Regions from separate parts of the Streptomyces sp. NPDC026575 genome, predicted to be linked through region 1. Evidence: riboswitches for the same ligand, from Rfam matches in the RefSeq annotation. Region 1 holds a riboswitch; the other holds the start of a gene.
The links. A riboswitch is a leader RNA that binds a small molecule or an ion and turns the genes downstream of it on or off. The one in region 1 is predicted to bind glycine.
Positions count from the first base shown of each region.

Region 2: it holds a riboswitch for glycine, as region 1 does, so the genes downstream of both, gcvT (glycine cleavage system aminomethyltransferase GcvT) here and gcvP (aminomethyl-transferring glycine dehydrogenase) in region 1, are expected to answer to the same signal.

Region 1 covers NZ_JBVHQM010000001.1:482,421-486,828, reverse strand. Annotated here, with positions in the region: gene ACZ4NB_RS02280 (DNA polymerase IV) at 1-840, shown strand, start outside; gene ACZ4NB_RS02275 (PRC-barrel domain-containing protein) at 738-1,133, opposite strand; glycine riboswitch at 1,248-1,345, shown strand; glycine riboswitch at 1,346-1,473, shown strand; gene gcvP (aminomethyl-transferring glycine dehydrogenase) at 1,535-4,408, shown strand, end outside.
Region 2 covers NZ_JBVHQM010000012.1:145,749-150,156, reverse strand. Annotated here, with positions in the region: gene ACZ4NB_RS18875 (enhanced serine sensitivity protein SseB) at 1-540, opposite strand, end outside; gene ACZ4NB_RS18870 (AAA family ATPase) at 651-1,379, opposite strand; glycine riboswitch at 1,602-1,698, shown strand; gene gcvT (glycine cleavage system aminomethyltransferase GcvT) at 1,850-2,977, shown strand; gene gcvH (glycine cleavage system protein GcvH) at 3,108-3,485, shown strand; gene glyA (serine hydroxymethyltransferase) at 3,514-4,408, shown strand, end outside.

The DNA.
Region 1 (4,408 bases):
GCGGAGGCCGGCGAGGCCGAGCTGGTGCGGCTCCTGGGCAAGGCACACGGCGCGGGGCTGTACGCGATGGCGCTGGGCCAGGACAACCGCCCTGTGGTGGCCGAGCGGGACGCCAAGTCCATTTCGGTCGAGGACACCTTCGAGGTCGATCTGACCGACCGGACGCGGGTGCGGAACGAGATGCTGCGGCTGGCCGACCGCTGCGTCCAGCGGCTGCGGGCGGCCGGGCGCTCCGGGCGGACGGTGGTGATCAAGGTGCGGAACTACGACTTCTCGACGCTGACCCGCTCGGAGACGCTCCGCGGGCCCACCGACGACCCCTCGGTCGTACGGGAGGCCGCCGTGCGGCTGCTGGAGACGGTGGACACCACGGGCGGGGTGCGGCTGCTGGGGGTGGGGGTCAGCGGGCTGGCGGACTTCACCCAGGAGGATCTGTTCGCCCAGCTGGCGACGGAGCGGGAGGCCGGGGAGCTGGCGAAGGCGGCGGAGTCGGCGGGGGCGGAGGCCGGGGGAGGCGAGCCGGAGGAGGAGCGGCCGCGGCGCTGGCATCCGGGGCTGGACGTGGTGCACGAGGAGTTCGGCGCCGGATGGGTGCAGGGAAGCGGCGTGGGGAGGGTGACCGTACGCTTCGAGACGCCGTGGTCCGCACCGGGGAGGGTGCGGACCTTCGCCGTCGAGGACCCGGCGCTGCGGCCGGGTGAGCCGTTGCCGCTGGTGGGCGGCGGGCCGGAAGGAGGTCAGTCCTCCGAGCCGGCGATCTTGCCGAAGTCCTTGTCGGAGCCGTCCTCCTTGCCGGAGGAAGCCGGACCGGGCTCCGGTGAGGAGATGTCCAGCCGGTAGTGGTGGTAGAGCTGGAGTTCCTGCTCAGGGGAGAGATGGCGGCCCACGCCGAAGTCCGGGGCGTCCTTGATCAGCTTGCGGTCGTAGGGGATGTGCAGGCCCTCGCCGACCATTTTGCTGGGTTCAAGGGGGACGAACGCATCCCGGCTGAAGAGTCCGGTGCGCACGGCCGCCCACTCCGGTTCCCCCGTCGCGTCGTCGAGGTATACCTCGTCGATCGTGCCTATTTTCGCGCCGTTCCGGTCGAACGCTTTGCGGCCGATCAGGCTCCGGGGATCGATATCGGTTTGCACAACCCCTCCAATTGGTCGCAACTGCCCTGTGACAACTACCAAACGGCACATTTCATGCCCCGGCCACTCGAAGGATCCTTCGAGTGGCGCGCTGGTAGGCTGGCCAATGGCCGCAGAATCCATGCGGGAGAGTCCTTTGTCGTTCGCGACCAGGGCGCCGAAGGAGCAAATCCTCCCCGGAATCTCTCAGGCACACGTACCGCATGGGCGAGGTCACTCTGGAAAGCAGGGCGGGCCACGGACGAGCACAGCGCCGTAACCCCTCCTCACCGACGGTGAAAGCCGGGCCGCCTCGCGCGGGCCGGTGAAGCTCTCAGGTTGAGATGACAGAGGGGGAGGCCGTCCGGGCACCCGCGCCGTGGTGCCCCTCGTAGGTCGTGTTGACCAGGAGGCCCCCGCAGATGACCACCAATCGTATCTCCCTGACCGAGCTTGAACAGGGCATTCCGTTCGAGCGCCGGCACATCGGCCCCGACCACGAGGCGCAGGCGAAGATGCTCGCGCACGTCGGATTCGGGTCCCTGGACGAGCTGACGGCCACCGCCGTACCCGATGTGATCAAGAGCGCGGAGGCGCTGGGCCTGCCGCAGGGCCGCACCGAGGCCGAGGTCCTCCAGGAGCTGCGCGGCCTGGCGGAGCGCAACCAGGTACTGGCCTCGATGATCGGCCTGGGCTACTACGGCACGTTCACCCCGCCGGTGATCCTGCGCAACGTCATGGAGAACCCGGCCTGGTACACGGCGTACACGCCCTACCAGCCGGAGATCTCGCAGGGCCGCCTGGAGGCGCTGCTGAACTTCCAGACCATGGTCGCGGAACTGACCGGACTGCCCACCTCCGGTGCCTCCCTGCTGGACGAGGGCACCGCCGCCGCCGAGGCGATGGCGCTCGCCCGCCGCGTCGGCAAGGTCAAGCAGGGCGTCTTCCTGGTCGATGCCGACTGCCTGCCGCAGACCGTCGCCGTGATCCAGACCCGCGCCGAGCCCACCGGCGTCGAGGTCGTCGTCGCGGATCTGTCCGACGGCATCCCGGCCGAGATCGCCGAGCGGGGCGTCTTCGGCGTGCTGCTGCAGTACCCCGGCGCCTCCGGTGCGGTGCGCGACCCCCGTGCCGTCATCGAGCAGGCCCACGGGCTCGGCGCGATCGTCACCGTGGCCGCCGATCTGCTCGCCCTGACGCTGCTGACCTCGCCCGGCGAGCTCGGCGCGGACATCGCGGTCGGCACCACCCAGCGCTTCGGCGTCCCGATGGGCTTCGGCGGTCCGCACGCCGGCTTCATGGCCGTACGCGACCAGTTCGCCCGCAGCCTGCCCGGCCGCCTGGTGGGCGTCTCCGTCGACGCCGACGGCAACAGGGCCTACCGCCTCGCGCTGCAGACCCGCGAGCAGCACATCCGCCGTGAGAAGGCCACCAGCAACATCTGCACCGCGCAGGTGCTGCTCGCCGTCATGGCCGGGATGTACGCCGTCTACCACGGCCCCGAGGGCCTGCGCACCATCGCCCAGCGCACCCACCGCTACGCCGCCGTCCTCGCCGAGGGCCTGCGGGCGGGCGGGGTGGAGATCGTGCACGGTGCGTACTTCGACACCCTGACCGCGCGGGTGCCCGGCCGGGCCGCCGAGGTCGTCGCCGCCGCCCGTGAGGCCGGCGTCAACCTCCGCCAGGTCGACGCCGACCTGGTCGGCATCGCCTGCGACGAGACCACCGGACGCGCGCAGCTGGCCGGCGTCTGGAGCGCCTTCGGCGTGCAGGGCGACGTCGAGCAGCTGGACGCGGTGGCTGCTGAAACGTTGCCGCAGGAGCTGCTGCGTACGGACGACTACCTCACCCACCCGGTCTTCCACCAGCACCGCTCCGAGACCGCGATGCTGCGCTACCTGCGCACCCTCGCCGACAAGGACTACGCGCTGGACCGCGGCATGATCCCGCTCGGCTCCTGCACGATGAAGCTGAACGCCACCACCGAGATGGAGCCGGTCACCTGGCCCGCGTTCGGCCAGCTGCACCCGTTCGCGCCGGCCGACCAGGCCGCGGGCTATCTGACGCTGATCCAGGAGCTGGAGGAGCGGCTGGCCACGGTCACCGGCTACGACAAGGTCTCCATCCAGCCGAACGCCGGCTCGCAGGGCGAGCTGGCCGGCCTGCTGGCCGTCCGCGCCTACCACCGCGCCAACGGGGACGAGCAGCGCACGGTCTGCCTGATCCCGTCCTCGGCGCACGGCACCAACGCCGCCAGCGCCGTCATGGCGGGCATGAAGGTCGTCGTCGTCAAGACCGGCGAGGACGGCGAGGTCGACACCGACGATCTGCACGCCAAGATCGACAAGCACCGTGACGAGCTCGCGGTCCTGATGGTGACCTACCCCTCCACGCACGGCGTCTTCGAGGAGCACATCACCCAGATCTGCGCCGCGGTGCACGACGCCGGCGGCCAGGTCTACGTCGACGGCGCCAACCTCAACGCGCTGGTCGGGCTCGCCGAGCCCGGCAAGTTCGGTGGCGACGTCTCGCACCTCAACCTGCACAAGACGTTCTGCATCCCGCACGGTGGCGGCGGCCCCGGTGTCGGCCCGGTCGCCGTGCGCGCCCACCTGGCGCCGTACCTGCCCAACCACCCGCTACAGCCCACCGCGGGCCCCGAGACGGGCGTCGGGCCGATCTCCGCGGCTCCCTGGGGCTCGGCCGGCATCCTGCCGATCTCCTGGGCGTACGTCCGCCTGATGGGCGGTGAGGGCCTCAAGCGCGCCACCCAGGTCGCGGTCCTCAGCGCGAACTACATCGCCAAGCGCCTGGAGCCGCACTACCCGGTGCTCTACACCGGCCCCGGCGGCCTGGTGGCGCACGAGTGCATCATCGACGTCCGGCCGCTGACCAAGGCGACCGGCGTGAGCATCGACGATGTCGCCAAGCGGCTGATCGACTACGGCTTCCACGCACCGACGATGTCGTTCCCGGTGGCCGGCACGCTGATGATCGAGCCGACCGAGAGCGAGGACCTCGACGAGCTGGACCGCTTCTGCGACGCGATGATCGCCATCCGCGCGGAGATCGAGAAGGTCGGCTCGGGGGAGTGGGACAAGGACGACAACCCGCTGCGCAACGCCCCGCACACCGCGGCCGCGCTCGGCGGCGACTGGAACCACGCCTACAGCCGCGAGGAGGCCGTCTTCCCTGCGGGCGTGACGGCGGCGGAGAAGTACTGGCCGCCGGTGCGCCGTATCGACGGTGCCTTCGGTGACCGCAACCTCGTCTGCTCCTGCCCCCCGCTGGACGCG
Region 2 (4,408 bases), on a different contig from region 1:
CAGGACAATTCCGGCACCGGAGAACTCCAGTCCGGCGGCGGCCAGGAAGTCCACCGGCTCCTCCTGCCAGTCCGGCTCGAAGAGCCGCACCCGCCCGCCGCTCGGCAGCCCCTCGGCCTCATGGCGCCCCAGCCGGCACAGCTGGGCCACGGCGGGCGGCGGCAGCGGCACACCGACCACACCGTCCGGATTGACCGCGATCCCGATCTGCGGCGGCAGCCCGCGGGCGAACTCCACGGCCGGCGCGACGGTGAAGGACATATGCGAGCCGACCACCCGCAGGAACTCCTGCTCGGAGCTGTAGACCGGGACATGGGCCAGCCCGCCGATCTCGACGGTGGGCAGGTCCAGGCCGCGGGCGCCCAAGCCCGCGCTCTCCGGGCCGCCGCCGTTGGGCAGCGGCACCCACACCCGGCTGCGGCCCAGGACCTCGACGATCCGGCCGCCGGCGCCGGGATGCCCGACCGACGCGGCGAGCACCTCTTCGAGCTCGTTCGCCGGCCACGCCAGCTGCGGTATCCCCTGCTCCGGAAGACTCATCTGTTCCCACCCGTTCCGACCACGCACATCGGCCCACGACACTAGACGAGAAAGGCCGGAGACAGTTCATACGGGGGCGGGGTACGGCACACCCGGAAGCGGCAGTCCGCTCAGTGGAAACCGACCGTCTTCAGTGCGCTCGCCGCCCGCCGGTCCAGCAGCACCACCGAGCTGAACCCCTTCGGCGGCCCGGCCGCCTCCGCCGCGCCGACCAGCCGGCCCACCGCCCTGCGGTGCCGCGCGAAGGCGTACCCCGACACCCCGCGCCCGCGCGCCTCCTGGCCGGACCGCGCCACCTCCGGCGGCACGTCGAGCAGCACCAGATGCAGCCCGCGCCCGCCGCGCGCCGCCGACCGGGCGACCCAGCGCCGCACCCATGCCAGCGTCCCGCAGTCGTGCACCACCACGCTGTCGCCCGACCGCAGCGCCCGACCCAGCGCCAGATAGTGCGCGGCCCGCACCAGCGGGCGGTACAGGCCGTACGGCAGCCGGCGCAGCCTGCCGCGCGCCCAGCGCTCGCGGACGTCCTGCGAGTCGATGCGGTGCACCACGAGGCCGCGGCCGTCCGACGGCGGCACCACCCGATGCATCAGGGTGCTCTTGCCGCTGCCCGGCAGCCCGGAGACCACGACCAGGTCACCGGCGGCGAACCGCAGCTCGGCGGTGCCGCGGGCCCGTCTGCGGCCGCGCAGGTCCCGCACCCGCGCACCGCTCCCCGGCCGGACGACGGCCCGCCCCGCGCGCCGGGCCGGGGGCGCGGCGGCGGACGCCGCCACCGGCGCACCCGGGGGCACGGCCCCTGAAGTGGCCGCGAATGCCGCTTCCCTCTGCACCGTGATCGCCCTCCCCGTCCAGTTCCGGTCCGAGTCCGTCCCTTACCCGCAGAGTGTCAAGAAAAGGTAATGGCCATCAAGGCGATTGTCCGATCTGTCGGCGTGGCGGGCCCGGTCCTGGACGGGGCGGCGACCAGGGCTCCTCGATCCGGCGATCCCGTGTAATGATGTGGCCGCCACGTGCACGGCTCAGCTCATCCGTGCACCGCCAACTCCATACCGGCCGCTTGAATCCGCGCGGGAGAGTCCCCGGCCGCCATGGCGGGGCGCCGAAGGAGCAAGTCCTCCCTTGAATCTCTCAGGCCCCCTATACCGCGCGGGCGAGGCAGATCTGAAAAGCGAGCCACTGCCCGGTCCACGGGGCGGCTCCACCCAAGGTGCAAACCGGGTCCGTTCGCGGGATCCCGGTGAACCTCTCAGGTTCCGATGACAGATGGGGAGAACGTCTTGTCACCCATGCCTGGGAGCCCAGAACCATGACAGATGCCCCCCGCCGCACCGCGCTGGACGCCACCCACCGCGCGCTCGGCGCGACCATGACCGACTTCGCCGGCTGGGACATGCCGCTGCGCTACGGCAGCGAGCGCGACGAGCACGTCGCCGTCCGCACCCGCGCCGGTCTCTTCGACCTCTCCCACATGGGCGAGATCACCGTCACCGGCCCGCAGGCCGCCGACCTCCTCGACTACGCGCTGGTCGGCAACATCGGCGGCGTCAAGACCGGCCGCGCCCGCTACACCATGATCTGCGAGGACGGCGGCGGCATCCTGGACGACCTGATCGTCTACCGGCTCGCCGACCAGGAGTACATGGTCGTCGCCAACGCCTCCAACGCCCAGGTGGTGCTGGACGCGCTGAACGCGCGAGCGGGCGGCTTCGACGCCGCGATCCGCGACGACCGGGACGCCTACGCGCTGCTCGCGGTGCAGGGACCGCAGTCCCCGGGGATCCTCAAGTCGCTGACCGACGCCGATCTGGACGGCCTGAAGTACTACGCCGGTCTGCCCGGCACGGTCGCCGGCGTCGACGCGCTGATCGCCCGTACGGGATACACCGGCGAGGACGGCTTCGAGCTGTTCGTGCGGCCGGCGGACGCGGTGGCCCTGTGGGAGGCGCTGACCGCGGCCGGCAAGGACGCGGGCCTGGTGCCCTGCGGTCTGTCCTGCCGCGACACGCTGCGCCTGGAGGCGGGCATGCCGCTGTACGGGCACGAGCTGACCACCGCCACCACGCCGTTCGACGCGGGCCTGGGCCGGGTCGTGAAGTTCGAGAAGACCACCAACAACGGCGACTTCGTGGGCCGCGCCGCGCTCGCGGCGGCCGCCGAGCGCGCCGAGACCGCCCCGCCGCGCAAGCTGGTCGGGCTGATCGCCGAGGGCCGCCGGGTGCCGCGCGCCGGATACCCGGTCGTCGCGGCCGACGGCACGGTCATCGGCGAGGTCACCTCCGGGGCCCCCTCCCCCACCCTCGGCAAGCCGATCGCCATCGCCTATGTCGACGCGGCCTACGCCACCCCGGGCACCGAGGGTGTCCGCGTGGACATCCGTGGAAGCCATGAGCCGTACGAGGTCACCGCGCTGCCGTTCTACAAGCGGCAGAAGTAACGGTTCGCCGGCGGCAGCCCCGGAAGTGGGGCGCGCCCGCGTGTCTCACTGTGCAAGACGCTCCCCCGGACCTTCGCCCGGGAGGTGCCCCCATTCACGATCACACCCTCGCGTACAGGAGAATCGAGCCATGGACAACCCCCAGCAGCTGCGTTACAGCAAGGAGCACGAGTGGCTGACGGACGCCGTGGAGGGCGTCTCGACGGTCGGGATCACCGAGCACGCGGCCAACGCGCTCGGCGATGTGGTCTTCGTGGAGCTTCCCGCGGTCGGCTCGACGGTCACGGCGGGCGAGTCCTGCGGTGAGCTGGAGTCGACCAAGTCCGTCAGCGATCTCTACTCGCCCGTGGACGGCGAGATCACCGAGGTCAACGAGGATGTCGTCGGCGACCCCTCGCTGGTGAACTCCGCCCCGTTCGAGGGCGGTTGGCTGTTCAAGGTGAAGGTCAGCGGTGAGCCCGAGGACCTGCTCTCGGCCGACGAGTACACCGCCTTCGCCGCCGGCTGATCCCGGACCCCTCTCCCCAGGAAGACTCATGTCGCTTCTCAACAGCTCCCTGCACGAGCTCGACCCCGACGTCGCCGCCGCCGTCGACGCCGAGCTGCACCGCCAGCAGTCCACCCTCGAAATGATCGCCTCGGAGAACTTCGCCCCCGTCGCCGTCATGGAGGCCCAGGGCTCCGTCCTCACCAACAAGTACGCCGAGGGCTACCCCGGCCGCCGCTACTACGGCGGCTGCGAGCACGTCGACGTCGTCGAGCAGATCGCCATCGACCGCATCAAGGCGCTCTTCGGCGCCGAGGCCGCCAACGTGCAGCCGCACTCCGGCGCACAGGCCAACGCCGCCGCCATGTTCGCCCTCATCAAGCCGGGCGACACCATCCTGGGCCTCAACCTCGCCCACGGCGGTCACCTGACCCACGGCATGAAGATCAACTTCAGCGGCAAGCTCTACAACGTGGTGCCCTACCACGTCGACGAGAAGACCAACCTCGTCGACATGGAAGAGGTCGAGCGCCTCGCCAAGGAGCACCGCCCCAAGCTGATCGTCGCCGGCTGGTCCGCCTACCCCCGCCAGCTCGACTTCGCCGCCTTCCGCCGGATCGCCGACGAGGTCGGCGCCTACCTGATGGTCGACATGGCGCACTTCGCCGGCCTGGTCGCCGCCGGACTGCACCCCAACCCGGTCCCGCACGCCCACGTCGTGACCACCACCACCCACAAGACCCTCGGCGGCCCCCGCGGCGGCGTCATCCTGTCCACCCAGGAACTCGCCAAGAAGATCAACTCCGCGGTCTTCCCCGGCCAGCAGGGCGGCCCGCTGGAGCACGTCATCGCGGCCAAGGCGGTCTCCTTCAAGGTCGCCGCCTCCGAGGACTTCAAGGAGCGCCAGCAGCGCACCCTCGAAGGCGCCAAGATCCTCGCCGAGC